3 regions of the Viridibacillus sp. FSL H8-0110 genome follow, and region 1 is predicted to be linked to each of the others. Evidence: riboswitches for the same ligand, from Rfam matches in the RefSeq annotation. Region 1 holds a riboswitch; each other region holds the start of a gene.
The links. A riboswitch is a leader RNA that binds a small molecule or an ion and turns the genes downstream of it on or off. The one in region 1 is predicted to bind cobalamin.
Positions count from the first base shown of each region.

Region 1 (7,960 bases):
TGAGACCATAAATATTTGATAATATGATATAGTGATTAAAAATTGTAGTCTATACGATTCTTTTTTAATTGATATTAATAAAACGACTATATTTAATGTGGAACTCTCCGAAAAAACTATTGAGAGTGTTGCTTACATTGAAAATATACCGTTTTAAAAATTAGATTCGGAGGAATTAAGTTGAAGAAAATGCTAAAAAAACTAAGCGTCCTTTTCATGGCGATAATCTTTTTAGGCAGTTTAGCAAGTCCAATTTATGCTAAAGCAAGTACGCCAAAAACAAAAAAAGTAACACTAACTGAAAAGAGTAGATTGTTTACTAAGCAAGGCGGATATGGAAGAAAATCAACAGTAGCTGCAAAAAAGAAAGTAACGATTATAAAAACAACTAAAGATAAATGGATGCAAACAAAAGATAAAAAGTGGATAAAAGACGGTTTTACTGGTGATTATATCTATCTATCGAAAAAAACAACGACTTATAAAAAAGAAAAAGGATCGAAATCAGCAAAGAAACTTGCAGCTGGAATTTATAAAGTGAGTGTTGCAAATACAAATGGTTGGATCAAAGTCAAAAAAGGTAGCAAGACATACTGGATTAAATCTGGTAAATTTGTCGACAGTTACATTGATTTAGGAAATAAAAAAATGCAAGATCAAATAGTTACTATTTTAAATAAAGAACGTGCAAAAAAGAAACTGAAACCTTTAAAACAAGATCCTAAGCTTACAAAGCTAGCGATCATTCGTTCATTAGATATGGAGAAAAATCGCTATTTTAGTCATACAAGTCCAACTTATGGAAGCTGGTCTAACCTCCTGAAAGGGTCAGGTTATAACACATATGCATCAGGTGAGAATATTGCAGCAGGTTATTCTACTGCAACAAGCTTTATGAATGGTTGGATGAATTCCCCTGGTCACAGAGCAAATATACTATCACCTAATTATCAAAAAGTTGGAATAGGTATTGTTGTTTCAGGTAAAAACGCTCAATATCCAACATATGGAACTCAAATTTTTGCAAAATAGCTATAACCCCCCCTCTTGTCTAACCACATGAGGGGTTTTCTATTTGGAGAACTTCTTAACAATTTTCTCACTCTCAACCTCTTGTTTAGTGAATATTCAGTTATAATGAAATGAATATCTATAAAGGGGTTTTTGAAATGGTATTACATATGAAAGAGGTATGTTTGAAACGAGAAGGGCAATGGATTCTAGAAAATATTAATTGGCAAATAGAAAAAGGGGAGCATTGGGTATTGTACGGTTTAAATGGAGCCGGCAAATCAGCTTTGTTGAATATGCTATGTTCTTATTATTTTCCGACAAAGGGTGATTTAAAGGTAGTAGGAAGAACATTTGGGAAATCCGTTTTAGGAGAAGAGCTTAGAAGGAAGATTGGCCTCGTATCATCAGGACTTCAACAAAAATTAAATCCCAATGATAGTGCATTTGAAATCGTTCTTTCAGGTGCTTTTGCTTCGATTGGTCTATATGAAAAGCCAACACCGGTTATTCGGGAAAAGGCAATAAGTATATTGAAAAAACTAGGGAGTATTGAATACGCCGATCGTGATTATCAAACTTTATCGCAAGGAGAAAAGCAAAGAATATTGATTGGTCGTGCCTTAATGGATGATCCAGAGTTACTCATATTAGACGAGCCTGCTACTGGGTTTGACTTCATAGCTAGAGAACAATTGTTAAAAACAATTGGTGAAATTGCAGCTTTAGAAAGCGGACCAACAATAATCTATGTCACACATCATATTGAAGAAATTCTACCGGTTTTTCAGAAAACATTATTATTAAAAAAGGGCCAAGTATTTGCTTCTGGAAGTACAATCGATATGCTAACAAGTGAAAAGCTTTCTTCATTTTTCGATATTCCAGTAGAAGTTATTTGGTACAATAATCGTCCATTATTATCAAAGCGGGATTAAATGAACTTAAAAACTAACTGTTGAATTTAGTATTAGATACAACAGCTAGTTTTGTATTTTGAATAATAATTATTTAGACTGCTTTTCCAATAACATGATAATCTTATCCAATTTTTCATTTAGTTCGGTAGATTCATTCTTAGGAGTTGTATTTATAATGATTCTTCTAATAAATAGCATAAAAGAAATCGTACCTAATATCATTAAAGCAATGACAATAATTATTAGCATATCTCCAACATTAAACAATTCATCCCTCCTTCAACCATACATGCTTTTAAAAAGGATATTAATTCAATTTTAACATGTGTAACAGGAATTATGTGATTAACATATTAAAAGATTCATCGATAAATACAATTTTGAAATAAATATACATACGTTTCTTTCTTTATTTGTATAATTATTTGATGTGTTATGAGTAAAATATCAAAAACTAATCAAAATGCGATAGATTAATTTCCAATATTATGATAAGTTTATATTAAGTGAATATTGTATGCCAGAATTAGATGTAGTACATACATAAAAGGGAATTCGGTGAAATGCCGAAGCTGTATCCGCAACTGTAAATGCTGATGAAATAAGGAAATACCACTGTTTTATACGGGAAGGTCCTTAAAGTAAATTGATGCATAAGCCAGGAGACCTATCTAATTCATAGCGTATATCTACTCTTCGGAATAAAGTGAGATTACGGCAAAACAATCTATATTAGACAATACTGTTGTCCTATATTTCTTTGTATTTATGCTATTTCTCTATGGAGAAATAGCTTTTTTCATTGTTAAGAACTTTTAATTTCCAACATTTAATATATGAGTAAGAGTTAAATAGTCGACTAGCATGAAAAAGCCGAATTCCGAATCCAACAAATCTAAATAAAATCGGAGGAATTCAAATGTTAAAACGTTCATCTAGTATGGTGTTAGCTTTTGTTATGCTACTATCACTATTATCGCCGTTTACAGCTCAAGCTGAAAATAATATGGTAGTAAACAATGAAGACCATACTTCTCAAACAACATCACCACAAGTAATCAAAGAAAAACTAGTGAACTCTTTAGAGAAGGCAAAACAATATTATATTATAAACAACCAAACTATTAGTTCTAGAGTAATCAGTTCCCACAGTGGCTACTGGTCATTATCAGCAATGTATGCACTAGGCATGGATATTAAAAACTACAAGTGGGCAGAGGGCTCAGAAGTTACTAGTGAACAATCTTATTGGATGAAACCAAAAGCGGCTACTTCAAGCACTTCAAATGAAGACGCAGGTACTATTATTGGTGCATATATTCTAGGATTAGATCCAACAAATCTTGGACAACGCAACATTGTTGAAGATTTACAAAACAAACAAAAGGCTGATGGTAGTTTTTTCACAGCATACGGTGAATCTTGGGCATCAATTGCGCTAGGCTTAGCAAATGCAGACTATGATAAAGCCAAACATTTAGAAGTAATTTTAAAGAAACAAAATAATTCAGGATTATTCTCTGGATTTGGTTCATCTGATGACTTAGATGTAACAGGTTGGAATTTAACTGCATTAACGTTATTAAATAATACTGATAAGTCCAATGAAACAATTAACGAGTCTATTAAAAAAGCAGTAGATGGTATTCATGCAAAATATCAAAAAGATGGTTTTGTAGATAATTCAAACTCAATGGCAAGTATTATTATGGGACTAGCTACAGCTGGAGAAGATTTAACAGCTGACAAATGGAGCTATGAAAAAGACGGTAAAAAAGTTAACATTCTTGAAAAAATGATTGATGATTATCAATTAGAAGATGGTTCGTTTAAATGGATGATTAAAGATTCTAAAACAAACTTAATGGCTACTGAACAAGTAATCATTGCGTTAGCAGACGCATTGAATGGAAAATCAACATTTGCGAGATTAGCAGCTGGTGAAATACCAGATACTAATCCACCAGTGGAAAATCCAGATACTGAGGGCCCAACTGAACTTACAGTGGGAACAATTTCAAACAAAACAACATCAGTAACAGGAACAACAGAAGCATATGCAACAGTCTCAATATACAATGGAACTAAACTTCTAACATCAACAAAAGCTAACAATAAAGGAACTTTCGCGTTAAAGATTCCTGCACAAAAGGCGAATGTGAAATTAGTAGTAAAGACTACAGATGAAACTGGCAATGCTGGTGTAACAAAAACAATTACTGTACTAGATAAAATTGGACCAACAAAACTTATAGTAGGAACAATTTCAAACAAAGCAACTACTGTAAAAGGGACTACAGAAGCTAAAGCAACAGTTTCTATTTATAAAGGCTCTAAACTACTTACATCAACAAAGGCAAGTAGCAAAGGTAACTATACGCTGAAGATTACAAAACAAAAAGCAAACGTAAAATTAGTCGTAAAAACGAAAGATACAGTAGGTAATAAAGGCGTATCAAAAACAATTATTGTAAAAGATAAAATTGCACCAAAAAAACCAACAGTATCTAAAATCACATCGAAAACTACAAAAGTAAAAGGTATAACTGAAGCAAAAGCAACAATTACAATCTACAATAGTAAACATAAAAAAATTGGCTCAGCTAAAGCATCAAGCAAAGGAAATTTCAGTGTGAAAATCAAAAAACAAAAAGCAAATACTAAACTATCAATTTATGCGAAGGATCTAGCAGGAAATAAAAGTAGCAAACTTAGCGTGAAAGTGAAGTAACGGTAGTATGAAAAGGGGCTGTCCAGAAAGTCGGTGAATACCGGCCTTTGAGGGTAGCCCTATTTCTTTATAATTGAATCTGTTTAACTTGATTGTTGTTTTTGGCTAATTAAGAAGCATATTCAACTTAAAGCTTATTTGGCTTGATCTCTATAGATAATGAGAAATTGATCGCAACGAAATATCTTCGAAATTATTAAAGTGATACAATTGCATTTGATACAGATGAACAAAGCCTAAAAATGTTTTTGATTGAAAGAAGTTTAAATTACCTAAATATAAAGGTTTTTGAAAAATTTTATAGAATAGTTCTCTTAGTGCAATACCTAAAAGGAGTTGAGTATTTGATTACCATTTTAGAGAACATTATGGAATTAGCTTTCTTATTAATATTCATTTCTAGCGCAATTTATTGTAGGCATCTTAAATTAACTAAGTGGAAAAGAAGACTTTCTAAAGGCGAAATGACAATGTATATAATTACTTCAATTGCACTTCCAATGTACGCAATTACTTATTTTATTCTCCTTCTTGGAACATAAAATATGCTGTACGATCTTATTCGTTAATTTAACAAAAGAACGAGTTTATTTAAACATTCAAATCACGATAAAAGGTATAGATATCGGAGTTGGCCAATATATTAGGTACAACTCTATTTTTTATGTAAAAACAACAATGAATTTTAACATATGTTGATAAAACTAAAGAAAAGCGGATGAAAAGAAATTTGAATCCAAGCATTAATATACTGTTTTAGCTTTTTTCTAGATGCAAGTGATATGATAAAATAATAATAGAAATATAGTGAAAGAGTGATTTAATGCAGGTCAATGTGAAGGATACAAGTTTAGTACTTGAGGGCGGAACATTCCGTACGTTATTTACGTCAGGTGTCCTCGATGCTTTTTTAGATGAAGAGATTATGATGCCACATGTTGTCGGTATTTCAGCAGGGGCTATTAATGCCTGTTCTTATGTGTCAGAGCAAAAAGAGCGTTCACTTCGCGTCCTTGTTAATTATCGTCATGACAAACGCTATATAGGCGTTCGTAATTTTTTGCGAGAAAGAAGTTTATTTGGATTAAACTTTGCTTACAATATAATTCCAAACGAGCTAGATAAATTTGATTGGGATAGATTCCAACAATTCGAGGGAACAGTAAAGTTTGGTGTAACAAATGCGTATACAGGGGATATAGAGTATAAGGACGCACTTGATATGGATAAGGAATGTACGTTACTGCGCGCTACCTGTGCAATCCCTGTATTGTTTCCAGAGATTAAAATAAATGATACACCATACTATGATGGGGGATTAGCAGATCCAATTCCTATTCAGCATTTAGTAGATGAAGGTTTTGAAAAGCATGTGCTTGTGTTAACCCGACCTAAAGGCTATAGAAAAGTAAAAGATCGTCAAAGTAAATTAGTTATGAAGCTCCTTCGTAAACGATATCCCAATTTAGTAAAAAGCATGGAACAGCGTGTGGATCATTACAATGCCTCGCTCGATTATTGCGAACGATTGGAAAAAGAAGGAAGAGTCTTTATCTTCAGACCAGATGCACCCTTAAATAGTTTCGAAAAAGATTTAACCCAAATGCGAGCAAATTATGATATGGGCTATCAGCAAGCCGCGAAACAAATGGATGAATTAAAGGCTTTTTTAAATATATAAATGAGCAAAAAAACAGATTCTCATATTCGAGAGTCTGTTTTTGCTTTATTAGAAAGAAGTATTATGAGCCTAAAGTATAGTTGGCTTGTCGTATTAATAATCTACAATGAGCATATGAAAGAATTGAAAAAAACATAAAATCATTGAATTTATTTATCGTTGTTTTTTTCTTCAGTCAATACAAACTCGATTCCAGCCATTTCTACTCCATTAATGACAATGGCTATTCGATGTTCACCTGGATAGTGTTTTCTAGTAGATAACTGTTTAAAAGAATGACTTCTAGTATAAGTATATTCTCCAGGTAGATACGTATTTTCTGTTATCTTAAAGAGCTTTCTTCTTGTTATACCATTTGCTTTCATAAAATCAATGCCATATTCGATCCGAAGTTTTGCTGCATCTATAGTGGGGTTGGCAAAAGTGAACTGAAATGTTAATGATTCACCAATAGCTAGTTGATCTGTTGAAAGTTCAAACTCATTTATTTTAACAATAGGATTGTTATGGAATCCAAACAATGTGAGTGTAGTCGGGTCTGCTTGTCTAAGTAGGGTTCTACAAGCATGTTTGATAATCCAATCTGTTTTAGGGTTATGACCCATCCAACTCTTACCTAAGGACTTCACTAATTCAGGATGATCCTTTGTTATATCATTTAAATTATTTGCCACACTTTTACGGACATATTCACTTTCATCTGCTTTTAATAACTCTAAAATAGGGATAATTGATGTAGGGTCTTTTTTAAACATCTTCAAAGCAGGACCCCACGGAAGACGCGGTCGACACCCTTCACTCGCCAATCTACGCACATGCTCATTTTCATCTCTTGCCCATTTTTCCATAATAGACATCATTTTCTTCGGATCTTTTTCAATAAATGGGCGTACAGCAAATTCGGAGCTGGATGTAAGTGTAAAGAGTTTTAATGCTTCAATAGAAGTTTCCCAATCTGATAAGCCATAAGCTTCTATAAAATCAGGGAAAAATAAGTACTCAAAACCTTTGCAATCAGGAACAAGTTGACTTAGTACAGCAATGGCATCCGGATAAGAAGTGGGTAAGGTAGCTCTTAGTGTATGAGTAATATGTCTAGTTCGTTGTTTTAACTCACGTTGTTCCCATTCTTCATCAAATAATAGAGTCATGAACTGCTGTTCGTTAAATTCTGGATAGACGCTTGTTACCTTCTTACAAAATTGTTCAAAAAACGCTTTATTATAAACATCTTTTAGTAGTTCTGCCATAATTCTTTTTACTCCTTTAAAAAAGATAATACTTTCTATAAAAAAATAAACTTCTGACTCATTACTGAATTAGAAGTTTAAGTATACCTTATTTTGAAAAGTGGTATAAAGTAGTGATTCCTTTAATAATAGATCACTCATACTGCCTAATCTGATTTCGTCCATTTTCTTTTGCATTATATAAAGCGATATCGGCATTTTTGAAGATCTCGTGGAAAGAATTTATTTCGCCTTTTAGGTTTGTTGCCATGCCCATACTAACTGTAAATGTTAGTATAGTATCTTCTATAGGTATCTTCATTGCAGCCAATGTATGATTAAGAGTATTTGCAAATTTCATTACCTCAGTTGATGTTAGGTGACGGAG
Region 1 is NZ_JBBOPJ010000001.1:2,846,492-2,854,451, reverse strand. Features, by position in the region: gene MHH98_RS14290 (CAP domain-containing protein) at 190-1,032, shown strand; gene MHH98_RS14285 (ABC transporter ATP-binding protein) at 1,170-1,949, shown strand; gene MHH98_RS14280 (DUF4083 family protein) at 2,019-2,198, opposite strand; cobalamin riboswitch at 2,443-2,621, shown strand; gene MHH98_RS14275 (Ig-like domain-containing protein) at 2,851-4,662, shown strand; gene MHH98_RS14270 (patatin-like phospholipase family protein) at 5,486-6,343, shown strand; gene MHH98_RS14265 (DNA alkylation repair protein) at 6,493-7,593, opposite strand; gene MHH98_RS14260 (GGDEF domain-containing protein) at 7,727-7,960, opposite strand, start outside.

Region 2 (7,960 bases), 550 kb from region 1:
TAATACGATAATCATAGATATAAGATTGTATTTACGATCATTTAAGATAGTCACTCCAATAAGCATGACGATTGGAATAACTACAAAAATGATGATACTGGAGAAAATTAGACGTTTACGGGAGTAGTTGTCTGCTCGAGCTGTTGATTTTGCTTGCATAACGAAATCACGTCCTCACTTGTCACTGCAAAATCATATAAATGACGCGACATTCGATGCGCTGCAGTTGTATAAAAATTATTTCCACTGTAAAACAGTTTTGGTTCATCCTCAGAAACAATATTGCCATCAAAGAACATTGCACAACGGTCAGAATATTGCGCTGAAAACTCAATATCATGTGTAACCATTACAACGGCCACACGACGCTTTTTAAGCGCTTGTAGTACTTCGGCGAATATTTCCTTAGAATATGCATCAATGCCCTTTGTAGGTTCGTCTAGAAGGATTATTTTAGGGTTTAGTAACAAGACTTTTGCTAAAGCAACTTTTTGTTGTTCTCCCCCGCTCAAATCATATGGATGACTATCTAATAAATGTCCGATATTAAGTGTTGTGATAATTTCATTCAACTGTACATTGGCTGCCTCTTTTGAGATGCCTAAGACGTCTATTATACTATCGAATTCAAGTTGTACTTTCTTTTCAACGAGTAGTGTTAATGGGTCCTGTGGTAAAACAGCTAAATTATTTCGATACAATTCGCCATTTGAAAACTTTTTAATGGATTTACCATTGATGAAGACTTTTCCTCGATACGGTTTATATAAACCTGACATTACACCTAGTGCAGTTGTTTTCCCTGTACCGTTCCCCCCTAAAATACTAACAATCTCCCCAGCACGTACTTGCATGGAGAAACCTCTTAATACATCTTGAGCATTCTTTTCATAACGGAACCATGCTTCTTTAACTTCCAAGACAATGTCATCAGGTGGAATCTCTGAACTCAAATTACTTTCTAAAGCTCGTAATTCATTAGTAAAGTGCTTTGTTAGCCAATTTCGACCATCTCTTATGGTTAGTGGAACAATATCATTGATTTGCAATGCATTATTAATACGCACTGGTGTTGGTAAGCCTAGCATCATTGGATGAGAGGCATCGAATGCTTTTAATTGCTGTGCAACATCCTGCGGGGAATCATTACAAATAATGCGCCCTTTTTCCATGACCACAACGCGATCTGCTATTGGGAAAACCTCTTCTAAGCGATGTTCTACAAGAATAATTGTTAATCCAAGTTCTTTATTTAACTTTTGCAAAGTACCGATGAATTCCGTAGCCGCAATTGGATCAAGCTGAGATGTCGGTTCATCTAAAATCAATAATTTGGGTTGCATTGCCATAATCGCTGCAAGATTTAGCAGTTGCTTTTGGCCGCCTGATAATTCCATCGTACTTTTTCTAAACCACTGCTGAATACCGAAGAAATTCGCCATTTCAGCCACTCTACGTCGAATTGTCATCGTGTCTAATCCTAAATTTTCTAGACCGAAAGACAACTCATGCCACACTTTATCAGTGACAATTTGATTTTCTGGATTTTGCATAACAACACCTATTTCAGAAGCTGCCACGCGATCAGGTAAATCGGCCAATGCAATACCCGCATAAAGTATAGTCCCTGATTTATCTCCATGAGGAGCTATCTCTCTTTTTAAATGTTTTAATAACGTACTTTTACCGCAGCCAGATGTACCACAAAGAACAGCAAATTCACCTTCTTCAATTATTAAATTGATATCATCTAATACTCGCTCGTGTTTATCTGGATATTGGAAATTTACATGTTGTATTTCAATGAGCGCCATTTAATTGCCTCCCGAATTTCAATCACAATAGGTATTACTAGTAAACTAGCATAAGAAATATAAAGTCCTATGCTAATTGGAGTTAAAGCTAATTCAGTAAACGTTGGATAAAAATAATACGTCGTCATACCAAAGTAACTGCCAATAATATTCGTTAAAAGAAGTGTTAATATGATCCCGAGCAAAAAACCATCTCTTTTTTCAAAAACGAATAATGAAAATGTGGAACGGTTTTTCAAGCCATAACCACGTGCTTTCATCGAATCAGCCGTCTCAATTGCATTTTCAAGCGCCCAAGTTATAAGAATGGAGATAATGCGAATCCCGCTTTTTACTCTTTGCCATGGGTTGCCGGCTGAAATATCCATGCCTATTGTTTTTTGTGCATGTGAAATAATAGTAATTTGATGTTTAAAACGCGGGACAAGACGTAATGTTAATGAAATGACCAGCGCTAGTGCGGGAGATACCTTACCGAATAAATAAAGAAATTTATCGGATGTCATTACAACGTTATAACAACCAAACCAAAAAATGACTGAACAGATCATAATCGACATCGCAAATCCATAAACAATAGCCTCTAATGTTATAGCATTATAATCTATGTAAAATAGAATGATTTCCCCATCATGACTAATAAGTGGATTAATAATTGCAGCGATAAAAAACATCGGCACGAAAAATTTTAAGCCGCTAACAAATGATTTTCTATTCAGTAATAGACTTAATGTAATTGCTCCAATACATGTAATGAGTAAATAAACTGGATGCATATAGAACATGGAAAGTCCGATGACAGATGCAAAATATGCGAAAAGGACAATGGGGTGATACGTTTCAAATGCTTTCATGATGCATAGTACTCCTCTTTAATCATTATTTACCTATGTCGCGACCTAGATCAACAGTGTATTGGAATTGAATATTGTCTCCATTTTTCACAGTAACTGCGCTAACCCCATAACTAGGGAACTGACCGTTTACAGAATACATCCAGCCACTTAGATCACCTGCATCAAATTCATATAAATGATTCATGCCTTCAATATAGACCGACCCATATTGATTTTCACCCGCTCCTTCATACTCAAGATGAATACCATGTTCATTTGTCGCACGTCTTAAAATAGACCAAACCGTTTCATCTTCGTTTAAGATTTCATATTTAGTTGACTTTAAAATAACGCCGTTTTTTGGGACGTATTTTTCACTTTGTAATGCAGGTTTTAACATATCCCAATGTGTCAGCAATGTTGTAGCACTAATGGAGATGGTCACATATTCTTTTTTCTTTTCATCTTCTTTATTAGGCTTACTTGGCTTTTGAGCGACGTTATTATTTTCGGGTTTTTTATCTTTGTCTGGCTTTTGATCTTTTGACGGTGATTTATCCTTAGATGGAGCTGGACTTTTATCTGGCTTCTCTTTATTTGAACTAGTCGAAGTATCGTTACTAGGTGTTTTCGAAGTTGGTGTTGATTCAGTTTTAGATGTGCTAGTTGGTTGATCTTTTTTTGGCGTTACCTCTGCTTCATTTTTTTGTTCCTTTTGCTTTGTTTCTGTCTTTTTCTCTTCTTCTTTATTTGGCTTTTCAGCATCTATTGTTGAATCCTTTTCTATTTCTTCCTTTGTTGATTCTTCACCTTTATCTCCTTTAACGATTACCTTAGTCTCACTTGCTCCATAAACACTTTGTTCTTGCTCAGTTTGATTATTATATTCTTCAACTGATTGAATCTTACAGCCAGTGATAATGATCAATGAGAGAATCATCATTAGCCATAATGGTATTAATTTTTTCATATATCGCACCTCTTCTTATAGATGGGAATAGGGTGCTGGAGATAAACTCCAACACCCTTCCTATATATTTCAAGTTATTTCGTTTTAACCGTTACTTTTGTCACGTTACTTTTGTTACCAGCCTTGTCTTTGGCATAGACTGTTAATTTAGTATTAGCCTTTTGATTTTTAATTTTAACAGTAAATTGCCCCTTACTATTTACAGTACCTTTACCGATAGACGTTTTACCTTTTAGTACATACACTTTTGCACCTTTTTCAGCTGTACCAGTCACTTTATTAGTCGACTTTGTTACTTTTTTAACTGATGGTGCTTTAGGAGCCGTTTTATCAGCTACTTTTAATGTGAATGCTTTGCTCTTATTTTTAGATGCATCTGTAACATAAATTTTCAATGTTGAATTAGCTTTTTGCTTTTTGATTGTTAAAGAGTATGTGCCTTTTGTAGATGCAGTAGTTGATGCTAGTAGCTTAGAGCCGTTATAAATCGTAACTTTCGCTCCTGCTTCAGCTTTGCCTTTAACAATTGTTGTTTGATCACTAACTTTATTAGCTGTTGCTACTTCAGGTGCTGTAATGTCAAATTTAAGTGACTCTGCAGCATCAGACATATCATAAATACGGTTTTTGCCTTTTACAAAGCGGTCATATGCAGCAAGTGCACGTAATCCTTGATCTGAAGACATTAAGTTTGGAATTTTAAGTGATAAACCGCTTTTTAATCCACCTGTAGCACTATCTACAAAACTTACTAGGTTAGAAACAGCCCAGTTACCATTACCTTTGACGAAACGTGGATCCGTCTTTGGATTTGTTTGATTAGACGTTAAATTGATGATGAATTGAGATACCGTTTCAGGGCTGTCACCTTTTGCCCACTCTGAGTAGAAACCACCTTGTTCACCTAGTTCTTTACCTAAATAATCATTTGCTTTTTCAACTGCTGCTTTTACCTTGTCATCCTTTGTATAAGGTGCTAAAGCCGTAGCCGTCATTGATGTTGAATCTTTATCAGATCCATAATCTAGAGCCCACGCAAATGATCCATCTTCAAATTGATCTTTTACTAAATCATTTACTAATTTAGTTCTTGTAATCTCTGCATATTTCGATTCCGTTGATAAATCATAATTTTTCGTATCAATAGCATTTAAGAAATGAAATTTATTCCCATTAGTTAATTTTTCTGCTTTTTCTGTAGCTAAATATGTATCATACATAGACTTAACTAAATCATATCCCCCAATATTACGTGGATCTTTGTTGATTGCTGTTAGTGCAATAATGACTTTTGAATATTTACCAACGTCTTCAGAGATTTTGCCATCTTTACTTTTAACCTCTTTGACTAGATTATTGTAATAAGTTTCATAGTATTTAGATGGAACTGGTACGCTAGCACGAGCGAAATCAGTTACGTAGTCTTCATCACCAAATGATGGATTCGGCACTTGTTGTAGTAAAAATGCCGCTGTTGAATTTAGAACGTTTTTATAACTGACATCTTTCGCTGGTACTTGAACTGTCGCTGACGTATTTTCTGCAGCGTTTACTGTCGACAATTGTCCTGGTAGTTGTGAAAACGCTAATAAACTTGCCATACCGATTGGTGCTGCCCATTTTCTTACCCATTTACTTTTGTACATGTTGAAATCCCCCATATCTTTTTGTGAATTATTAGTAGTTTTCACTTCAAAAGGATACAAAAAAATGTAAAAGGGCAAAAAAATATCCCTTTACACAATGCAAAGAGATTTTGGACGGCGAAATGCCAGAAAAATGTACAGTTATATACAAAAAGGCCTTCGATGCTCCAAATCTCCCCCTCGAAGATTGAAACTACATTATAAAAGCAGGTCTCCTGGCTTGTGTATCTATTTACTCTTGTTCCTTCCCAGCGCATTATACATGCACCAGTGGTTTGCAACAATTTCATCCACACTTACAGTAGCGGGGCTGCATCGGATTTACACCGATTTCCCTTTTAGCTTATGATCAACATAAGCACTCTTATAAGAACTATTTAATTGTCTATTAATCTAAAGTATTTCATAAAAGTTTTAGAATGTAAATTAATATTTTTTATTGTATTAAAATTCAGACTTTTTCGTATTAAAACAATAAAAACATAATAAAACCCTACCTGTTTTTAGCAAAGGGTAGGGTTTTTATAAAATTACTATGGCATCAGACTTCGTAATCATCGCTTCCCTTCGTATGTTGATTGAATGCGTTTAACTGCTCTACTGTTAAGTTTCTCACGTAAAGATAAAAATTCATCGACTCCATACCATAATTTTCACAAGCTAGACAATACGTTTCATAACCTTCTCTATACATTTCCATGTGGATACCCTCCTGTTATATAACAAATTAATTATTTTTTATTACTATATAACAGCCAGAGTTATCTGTCAATTGATTCATCAAAAAATATTTACCGTTTTTTCAACATAAAAACACCAAACTTTTTAATTGAAAGTTTGGTGTTTTATATTAAATAATCGATGTCCCAGTCTTAACTTTGTCCTTCGTAACAAGACTTACTACAACAAATGCTACTAAAGATAAGATAATCGGCAACGTAACCGTATGCATACCTAATACACTTGGCATTATTTGATCAATGTAGATATAAGATGAAATCCCGATAATCATCGATGCAATTGCACCGTATTTGTTTCCTGTTTTCCAGTAGAGACCAAATACAACCGGCCATAAGAATACAGATTCCAATCCACCGAAAGCAAATAAGTTCAGCCAAATAAGTAAATCTGGTGGACGTAGAGCTACTAGTACCACTGCTATCCCAATAACTGTAGTCACATAGAAACTTGCTTTTTTAATCTGTGCATCTGATGCAGTTGGTTTTATATAGTTTAAGTAAATATCCTTTACCACAGTTGAACTTACTAAAATAAGTAAAGCATTGACGGTAGACATAATGGCCGCCATTGGAGCAGCTAGAACAATTCCTGCTAAATAAGGGGGTAATACTTTTAGCGTTAGTAAAGGCATCACTTTATCGCCTATTTCTACGCCTGGTAATACTGGACGTGCTAGTACACCGATTAAATGCATGCCAAACATAACTGTAGCAAGTGCAATTGTGCCAATGATAATGGCTGTATGCATGCCTTTTGAGTTTTTATATGACATGGCACGAACGGCAATTTGAGGTAAGCCAATAACACCTATCCCAATTAAAATCCAAAATGTCGAAACATATAATGGCGTTAAACTACGATCTGCCCCATAAGGAGATACAAGGTTTGGATTTTCAGCTACTAAATCACTCATGATATTCGATATTCCACCACCAGCAATAACCGTAGCGACAAGTAAAATAACTGTCCCAATGACCATTACAGAACCTTGTACTGCATCTGTTAATGCTACTGCACGGAAACCGCCAATAATCACATAAATTAATACAGCACCTGCAAAGATAAACAATGCAGTAGAATAGTTTAAGCCTGTTAATGACTCAATTAATCGCGCTCCACCAATCCACTGAGCTGCCATAGAAGCAAATAAAAATAAAATAATACTGATTGCAGATACAATGACAACTATTTTGCTTTGATATCGTTCTCGTAAAAAATCAATTAGTGTTATTGCTTGATATTTACGTGCAATAATTGCAAATTTTTTACCGAGAATCATTAGAACGAAGTAACCTGCTGGTAACTGTGCCATGGCCAAAAGTACCCAACCGAGGCCTGTATTATAGGCAACACCTGGTCCACCAATAAAACTACCAGCACTTCCGTAAGTGGCCATCATTGTCATCGCAAGTAAGAAGCCACCCATTTCACGTCCGCCAAGGAAATATTCTTGCAAGAACGAATTTGATTGCATGACTTGGCGATTCGCCCATATCCCAATTCCAAAAATAACTACTAGAAAAACAACTAATGGAATAATCACTTGCCAATGTATCATTTGTGTTCACCCTCCTCATCGTCAAATGGCACATCTTTGAAGAGGAATTTAATGACGAAAATTATAAGGATGACCATGAAAATAGTACCTGCAATACAGCTATAGAAAAACCACGCTGGAAAACCAAGTACATATGTATAAGAAGACGGATCTCCTGATCCCATCCCATAAGCAAAGCCAAACCAAATACTAAAATTGATGATTACAAGAATCACCCCAATGATGGCTTCACGATGCGCAATCTTAAATCGCTTATCATTCATATAACAATCTCCTTTGTGAAGAATCACAACATATTAAAAATAAGTTGCTTTTATAATAATACGTTCTCATTTAAAAAATTGAAAGTATAGAGTTTAGATTACATAATATTATTATGTAAACTAAAGAAATAA
Region 2 is NZ_JBBOPJ010000001.1:2,299,251-2,307,210, forward strand. Features, by position in the region: gene MHH98_RS11505 (ECF transporter S component) at 1-159, opposite strand, end outside; gene MHH98_RS11510 (ABC transporter ATP-binding protein) at 108-1,814, opposite strand; gene MHH98_RS11515 (energy-coupling factor transporter transmembrane component T) at 1,787-2,668, opposite strand; gene MHH98_RS11520 (DUF4430 domain-containing protein) at 2,694-3,620, opposite strand; gene MHH98_RS11525 (Ig-like domain-containing protein) at 3,695-5,266, opposite strand; cobalamin riboswitch at 5,455-5,647, opposite strand; gene MHH98_RS11530 (hypothetical protein) at 5,808-5,966, opposite strand; gene panF (sodium/pantothenate symporter) at 6,117-7,562, opposite strand; gene MHH98_RS11540 (YhdT family protein) at 7,562-7,828, opposite strand.
Region 2: another riboswitch for cobalamin. It lies ahead of MHH98_RS11525 (Ig-like domain-containing protein); the one in region 1 lies ahead of MHH98_RS14275 (Ig-like domain-containing protein).

Region 3 (7,960 bases), 490 kb from region 1:
TGTAGACAATTTTCAAGATCACCTTCATTTTTTTCAATCGCAAATACTTGTCCTTCTGGTGCCAGCTTCGCAGATTCAATAGCCATGGAGCCCGTACATGTACCAATATCCCAAACGATACTACTACTCGTTAATTGCATAGCATATAAACTTAAAACTCGAATCTCTTTTTTCGTAATCAGCCCTTTATCGGGTTTACGTTGTGAAAATTCTTCGTCATCAATGCCTAATGTCCATTTTGGGCTTTGTCCAACTTTTTTTAGAATGACAACATTTAATGAAGAGAACTCGAGATTTTTCATGTCCTCTAATTCATACCAGCCGTATTTTTCGTCTTCACCTTGAATATTTTCTGCAACATAAGCTCGGTATTCTGTCATGCCAAAGGATAATAAATATTCTGCGATTTTACTCGGGCTATTATCAGAATCCGTTAACAATGCGATTTTCGATTTGCCATCGATTTTTTGTGCCAAGCCCTTCATACTGCGTCCATGAACACTTATTAAATAAGCATCTTGCCAACTCTCACCCATTTTTGAAAAAGCTAATTGAATGGAACTAAAGTATGGGTAAACTTCGATATCTATTTTGCTAGTTAAATAACCTCCTAGACCATAAAATAATGGGTCCCCTGATGCTAAAACAACTGTTTTACGCTTTTCATTTTTCAACTGTTCTACTAAAGGTTTCAATCCGCCTTTTACGACAATTTTTTCACCAGAATAGTGAGGAAAGAATTCAAGTAGTCTTTCTCCGCCTACCAATACTTCACTATCTTCAATCCACGATACGTATTGAGGTAATAAACTTTCTAGTCCGTTATCACCAATTCCGATCAATTTAATCGATTGAGTCAATGCCATCAGACCTCCCTAATAATTGTCCTTTCATGGAATAAATTGCTGTGTCCATGATAAGGCCTCCACGCACATGATTGAGAGAAGCTGTACAACAAGCTTCACATAAATGATTAAAAAACTGGTCAAAACCTGCTTCCATCATCATCTCACCAACTTGAGAAGCCGTATTTGCTCCCACCACTTCTTGCACTAGTTCGTCTGGTGCTCCTACGTCTTTCGCAAGTTTTGCCATAAATTCAAAATTGATGGCAGCACTTTTCGAGTGCACCATCATGACACCTTGAGCAACTTTCGAAAATTTCCCCATCATGCCTACTAACGACACTCTTTTAATACCTAAACGTTTACAATGCTTAAGTGCAAAACCGACAAAATCACCCATCTCAATGAAAGCTTCCTCAGAAAGTCCTTCATATTGTTGCATGCCATATTTTTCACTTCGCCCACCTGTTGTCAACACGACATGTTCGCAGCCCATAGCAACTGCTACACTAATCGCCTGGACAATACTTGCCATATAAGCAGAACTAGAAAACGGTACAACGGTTCCTCTAGTACCTAATATAGAAATACCACCGATAATTCCGAGTCGACCATTTAACGTTTTTTTTGCAATTTCTTCTCCATCTGGAACAGAAATGACAACCTTTACTCCACGGTCAATTTGAAATTCATCTAGCGTTTCTTGGACGGTAGTGTTCAACATTTTCCTTGGGACTGGATTAATAGCTGCTTCTCCAACAGGAACAGGAAGACCCGGCTTGGTCACTCGTCCCACGCCGACTCCTCCATCTAAAATTATTCCAGGTTGATCGCCCCAGCTGACAGTAGAAATAATCAATGCTTTATGTGTTGCATCTGGATCATCTCCGGCATCCTTTATCGTTTCACAACTTACTGAATTTCCTTCAAATGTATTTTTTTCAATAGTAAATGTCGCATCTCGGCCCACCGGCAAATGGATCGTTGCTGTTTCTTGTGCTTCACCAGTAATAAGAGCCGTTAAAGCTGCTTTCGTTACTGCTGTTGCACAAGCGCCTGTTGTATAGCCATGACGCATTTGCGATGGATCTTTTTTCTCTTTCTTTTGCATCGTTAAGCCTGATCAGCTAATAGTGAAATGGCATTAAGTGCCGCAACAGTTACGGTACTACCACCTTTACGTCCAAGGTTTGTAATAAACGGTACTTCTGTGATTTTAGCTAATTCTTCTTTCGATTCTGCAGCAGATACAAATCCAACAGGCATTCCGATTATTAAATCCGGTTTTACTACACCTTCTTTAATTAAGCGAATCAATTCTAATAATGCAGTTGGTGCATTTCCAATTGCATAAATACCACCTTCATGTAAATGAGCAGCTTTTTGCATTGACATAATAGCACGTGTAGCACCTGCCTCTTTAGCAGCTTTCGAAACATCTTCATCAGAAATATAGCAATATACATCTCCACCGTGTTTTTGGAATCGCTTATGTCCGGTACCACTTTCAATCATTTGCACATCAGCGATAACTGCTTTACCAGAACGAATAGCTCTAATACCCGCTTCAATCGCATCTGGATGAATAATTACTGAGCGACCTAAATCGAAATCCGCTGAAGCATGAATAATACGACGAATGATTTTCCATTCATCTTCCGTAAAATCATGTGGACCATATTCCTCTAAAATAGTTGCAAAACTATGTTCGTAAATTTTATCTGGATCGACTGTTAAAGGTTTAAAATCTGTTCTAAAATCCATTCTTGTTACCTCCTAAATTTGGGAAAGTTGAGTTTGTAATGCTTGAATAACATCAATAAAAGTAGAATGCACATTTTCATAAGCTACTTTCGGTCTTGCAATCATAATTGTTTCAATTCCACATTCCAGAGCTGCTGTTAATTTTTCATCAACTGAACCTACTTTGCCACTTTCTTTTGTAATCATTAAAGTGACACCGTATTGCTTATAAAGAGCTAAATTAAGCTCTTTTGAAAATGGACCTTGAATAGCAACGATATTCTTTTGTTCTACACCAAGCTCTGCGCATTTTTCCATATTGTCTAAACGTGGTAGCATACGGGCAATGACTCTTGTATCCTCTAATCCTAATAACTTCTCAGTAAATGTACCAAGTGTTTTACTGCCAGTTGTCAGCATGATGACACCGCGTTTTTTAGCCGCCAGATTTGCCGCTTCCTCGTAGTTTTTTACTAAGATTAATTTGTCATTTTCGAATTGCTGACTTTCACGTTCATAGCGGATATATGGAACACTTGCTAATCTTGCACCTTCTAGTGCATTTTTTGATGCCTCTTCTGCAAATGGATGAGATGCATCTACTACAGCTTGTAAGTTTTTTGATTGAATAAATCGAGCCATATCTTCAGCTGTTAGACGACCAATATGCGTTTCTATATTTGCTTCAACTAAACTTTTTGCAGCTGATTCAGTGACAACAGTTGCAAAAACTGGGTATCCAGTTTGTTGTAACTCTATCGCCAATGCTCTGGCATCGCTCGTACCTGCTAAAAACAAAATCATTTTGCAGTACCAGCATGTTCGTGATCGTGTTCATGGTGGTGATGGTCATGATCGTGGTGATGATGGCCGTGGTCGTGGTCATGATCATGGTCATGATGGTGATGATGCTCTACAAATTCCATTGCATTGATACGGTATTGGCAAGTATCACAGTTCATTTTCACATTACCTTGAAGTGATTCTTCAACTCGATCTGCTAATACTGTTTTTAGTTCAGCGTGGTAACCAAAGTAAGACGCTAATTTTACTTCTAATTCAGGGTACTTAGTTTGGTAACTTAAGACCATTTGTTCCATACGTTCCATCAGAATACCTGTGAATAGGAAGTAAGGCAGCATAATTACTTTTTTAGCTCCTAACTGCTGACATCTTTCAATACCTTCCTCAACTGTTGGGTAAGTTACACCCATAAATGCACATTCTACTGTACGAACATTTAACTGTTCCCAAAGCATACGGGCAATTTTATAAAAGTCGCTATTAGCATCTGGGTCACTACCACCACGTGCGATTAATAAAATAGCTGTATCTTTATTTTCCGCTTCATGATTGAAACCGGCATCTGTTAAACGTTCTTTTAAAATTGAGAAAATGGATTCATGTACACCTAGTGGACGACCATATGTAATTTGTACAGTAGGATATTTTTCTTTACCTTCATCAATCGCTGCTGGAATATGAATTTTCGAATGTCCTGCTTGCAATAAAATAATCGGAATAACATGGATTTCTGTAGCACCTTTAACGACACAGTTATCAATCCCTTGTGCAATGTTTGGTGATGCAAATTCTAAAAAACAAGATTCCACTAGTAATTGACCATCTAATGTTGGCTTTAATTGCTCTACAAATTTATTAACCTCTGCATTACCCTCTGCTAAACGACTACCATGCCCGACGAATAATATAGCTTTCATAAATATAGTTCCCCCTAAGTTTTAATCCCCGCAAGGAGCAGGTTCAATTTCAATTTTCGGTGACATATCTTGATAGTTAAATCCTTGAATTCGCTTCACACGTTTGAAGTATTTGAACAAGCGCTCGTTCGGATGTGCATTTTGACGATATTCTTCAACGATATTACTGACAACTTCTACAATCTTTTCTGGCTCAATGCCCTCTGCAACTGGTTGTCCTGGGTGAGCCGTTCTACCAACTGGCTTCGCACCTACAAAAAGATCAAATTTACCTTTTCGATAGACGATTCCGACGTCTTCCATTACAGCTTTATAACATGCCATACCACAGCCATTAAAACCGATATTAAATTCTTTAGGCATGTTCAGACCTCCAAGTTTTTCTTGAAGTTCCTCAGCATAAGGAATTCCGCCCGTTTTCTCGCCATCACAGAAATCACATGCTTTTATTGTGACAACATCACCAACTGGTGACAGAATAAAGTTTGCATCTTGCAGTCTAGCTGTAATAAAATCTGGTTTTGTTGTTGGGATTTTCAAAAGAATATTATGGTTTGGTGTATATTCCATAGTGCCTTTATCTCCAACTACATCAGCTAATGTCATCATTTGTTTTGGTGTAAACCTTTTATTTGCAACCCCAGGGCTTACGGCTAATTCGAAAATAGATTCCATTTCTTGCTGTACAAAAGTAGTTTGAGTTTCCACTTGCTGACCCGTTACACGAGTTAATGCATCTAATGCCATTTCAAATGAGCCAATTTTAGGTTTTGGTTCTGTTTTTACAACTGACGGTTGCTTAGCTCTTACTAAAGCAGGTGCACTATCAATAATTTGACTACGCTGAATGCCGGTTTCTTGGTCCATTGCCCACGGTTCTGCCTCTTCTTTCAAACGTTGATGTGGTTTTAGTGGTTGTTTTTCAGCATTCAATGTGTATTTTCTTTGGTAACCACGAGGCGTAATCATTTTATTATCATACAAAAATGTCGATGAATTACCGATGACAACTGTCGTTAACATACCAATATCATGATTTAACATATCTTTTAAATTAGTGATGATGATATTTTGTCGATCACGATAAGCGCTTTTCACTAAACCTACTGGTGTTTCAGGTGAACGATACTGTAATAAAATACGTTGCGTTTCGACAATTTGTCGTGTACGACGACCACTCCGTGGGTTGTAAAGAGCTATTACAAAATCCGCCATTGCCGCAGCTTCCACACGTTTTGCTATTAAATCCCATGGAGTTAGGTGGTCACTTAAGCTGATCGTACATGAATCATGCATGACCGGTGCGCCAAGTAAAGAAGCACAAGAGTTAATAGCGGAAATGCCAGGAATAACTTCAATTTCAACACCGGTTGCTTCTGTCCATCCCTTTTCTATTAACACTTCATAAACTAGTCCGGCCATACCGTACACACCTGAGTCACCACTTGAAATGACCGCTACTTTTTTACCATTTTCAGCTTGTCTTACGGCTTCTTGAGCCCGAGAAACTTCTTCAGTCATACCGGTACTGATGACAGATGTATTACTATCAATTAGATCTTGAATGAGTTCAACGTACGTTTTATAACCGATAATAAAATCACTTTCTTGCAGTGCTTCAACTGCCCTAGTTGTAATATGTTTAAAATCTCCTGGACCAAAACCAACTACATAAAGTTTGCCAAGTTGCGACATTCAAACATCTCCTTTTCGTTACATCTAACTATTTGTTTTTCGAAATACCTTTAATCGCTCCTGATGTAGGGTTTTTCGTCATGTTGCCATTTAATGTTTGGTAGACGACATGAGGTGCAACTTGCTGATTCATACAATCGCGAACAATTTGACGGCCAATTTCAGGAGATTCTGCTTGATACCAAGTACCTTGTGGATACGCAATAACGACACAGGCATCTTTGCAACGTCCATTACAGCGAGTTCGAGTTGTATGTATTTGTTCGTCTACCCCAAGCCTAGCAATCTCATCCCTTACTGCCAGCGTTACTTCTTCGCCGCCCTTTTTCAAACAGCTACTACCATTACAAATGAGCAAATGGCTTTTCATTCTTTCTAAATTCCAAGTTGTCATCGTGATCCTCCCATACTGTGTTCATCATTTTTTATGAAAAATCTATGGAAATAGGGTAAATTGGCAACTAGTTATTTATTTTGGTAAATAAAAAAACCTTAATTCAAAGAATTAAGGTTTAAAAACTAGATTATTCAGACAACACATCAAAATAAATAAGCATCGTCCACTGTAGCCTTCACCTTTCCCTCCGAAAAGTATCGTTCATAATTATAAAAGCAGGTTTCCTGGCTTACGCGTCACTTTACTTTGATCTCTTCCCAGTATTTTACCAGTGAGTGTTATCATTTCATCAGCGTTACAGTAGCGGGGGCTGCATCGGATTCTAACCGATTTCCCTATTATCCTACATGTTCAATAAACCAAACATGTCGGCACTTTTAAATTTGATATTCAATTGTATTATTCAGTAAATTCTAAATCTGTAACTATCATATACTAAATTTTACTAGATTCAAATAGATTTTTTTATGAATATTATCTTGACATAATTTAAATTCTACATTTACACCTATATAAAGTTATTAAAAACAGTTATATCTACCTTACTACTCAATTTCAATATTTTTGAAAATTCCATAAAAAAATCTAGTAGAAAGAAAATTCTCATGATACACTATATTCTGAAATCAAACAATTCAATAAACTTTATGGTGTTAAATTAGCGTTTAACTTAAAAGGGAAGTCGGTGTTAATCCGACGCGGTCCCGCCACTGTGTTGAGGAGTTTTGCTACATTATGTCACTGTCAATAGACGGGAAGGCTGTAGCAAAATGAGGATTCTAAGCCAGGAGACCTGCCATAAAGTGAGGAACTGTTTCAACCTACGAGGATGGGTGTGAAAGTGAGTAAGTCTTATTTTTTGATGACTTTTCCTTCACGCACTTCTTTCTATGAAAGAAGTGCTTTTTTATTTGCAAACTGGCTGTACGCCCTATCCAGAGAGGTATTTCATAGGAGGTGTTATTTGTATATAACTGTATATCTAGTAAAAATACATAAATAAAAGGGAGAATAATATGAATAAGTTAAAATCAATATTTAACTGGAAAATGATTTATTTTTTAGCATTTGTCATGATTGTTCCAAATCAAGCATTTGCCATGCACATTATGGAGGGATTCTTACCTGTAGAATGGGCTATCTTCTGGTGGGCAGTAACAATTCCATTTTTGATAATTGGATTCCGTTCAATACGTAAAACAATTAAGGAAAATCCAGATACTAAAATGATGCTTGGCTTATCTGGTGCTTTTGCTTTTGTTTTATCCGCACTTAAAATCCCATCTGTAACTGGTAGTTGTTCTCACCCTACTGGTGTAGGTTTAGGAACTGTATTATTTGGGCCATTTGCAATGAGTATTGTAGGTTTTATTGTTCTTTTATTCCAATCATTGCTTTTAGCTCATGGTGGCTTAACAACACTTGGTGCTAACGCATTTTCAATGGCAGTCGTTGGTCCACTAATTGCTTACGCTGTTTACAAAGGGGCTTCTAAAGCAGGTTTATCCTTTGCATTTGCTGTATTTTTGGCTGCAACTTTAGGTGATCTTGGTACTTAC
Region 3 is NZ_JBBOPJ010000001.1:2,353,737-2,361,696, forward strand. Features, by position in the region: gene cbiE (precorrin-6y C5,15-methyltransferase (decarboxylating) subunit CbiE) at 1-866, opposite strand, end outside; gene MHH98_RS11760 (cobalt-precorrin-5B (C(1))-methyltransferase) at 844-1,956, opposite strand; gene MHH98_RS11765 (precorrin-8X methylmutase) at 1,959-2,609, opposite strand; gene cobK (precorrin-6A reductase) at 2,622-3,392, opposite strand; gene MHH98_RS11775 (sirohydrochlorin chelatase) at 3,389-4,309, opposite strand; gene cobJ (precorrin-3B C(17)-methyltransferase) at 4,331-6,004, opposite strand; gene MHH98_RS11785 ((2Fe-2S) ferredoxin domain-containing protein) at 6,033-6,398, opposite strand; cobalamin riboswitch at 6,599-6,788, opposite strand; cobalamin riboswitch at 7,033-7,216, shown strand; gene MHH98_RS11790 (energy-coupling factor ABC transporter permease) at 7,418-7,960, shown strand, end outside.
Region 3: another riboswitch for cobalamin. It lies ahead of MHH98_RS11785 ((2Fe-2S) ferredoxin domain-containing protein); the one in region 1 lies ahead of MHH98_RS14275 (Ig-like domain-containing protein).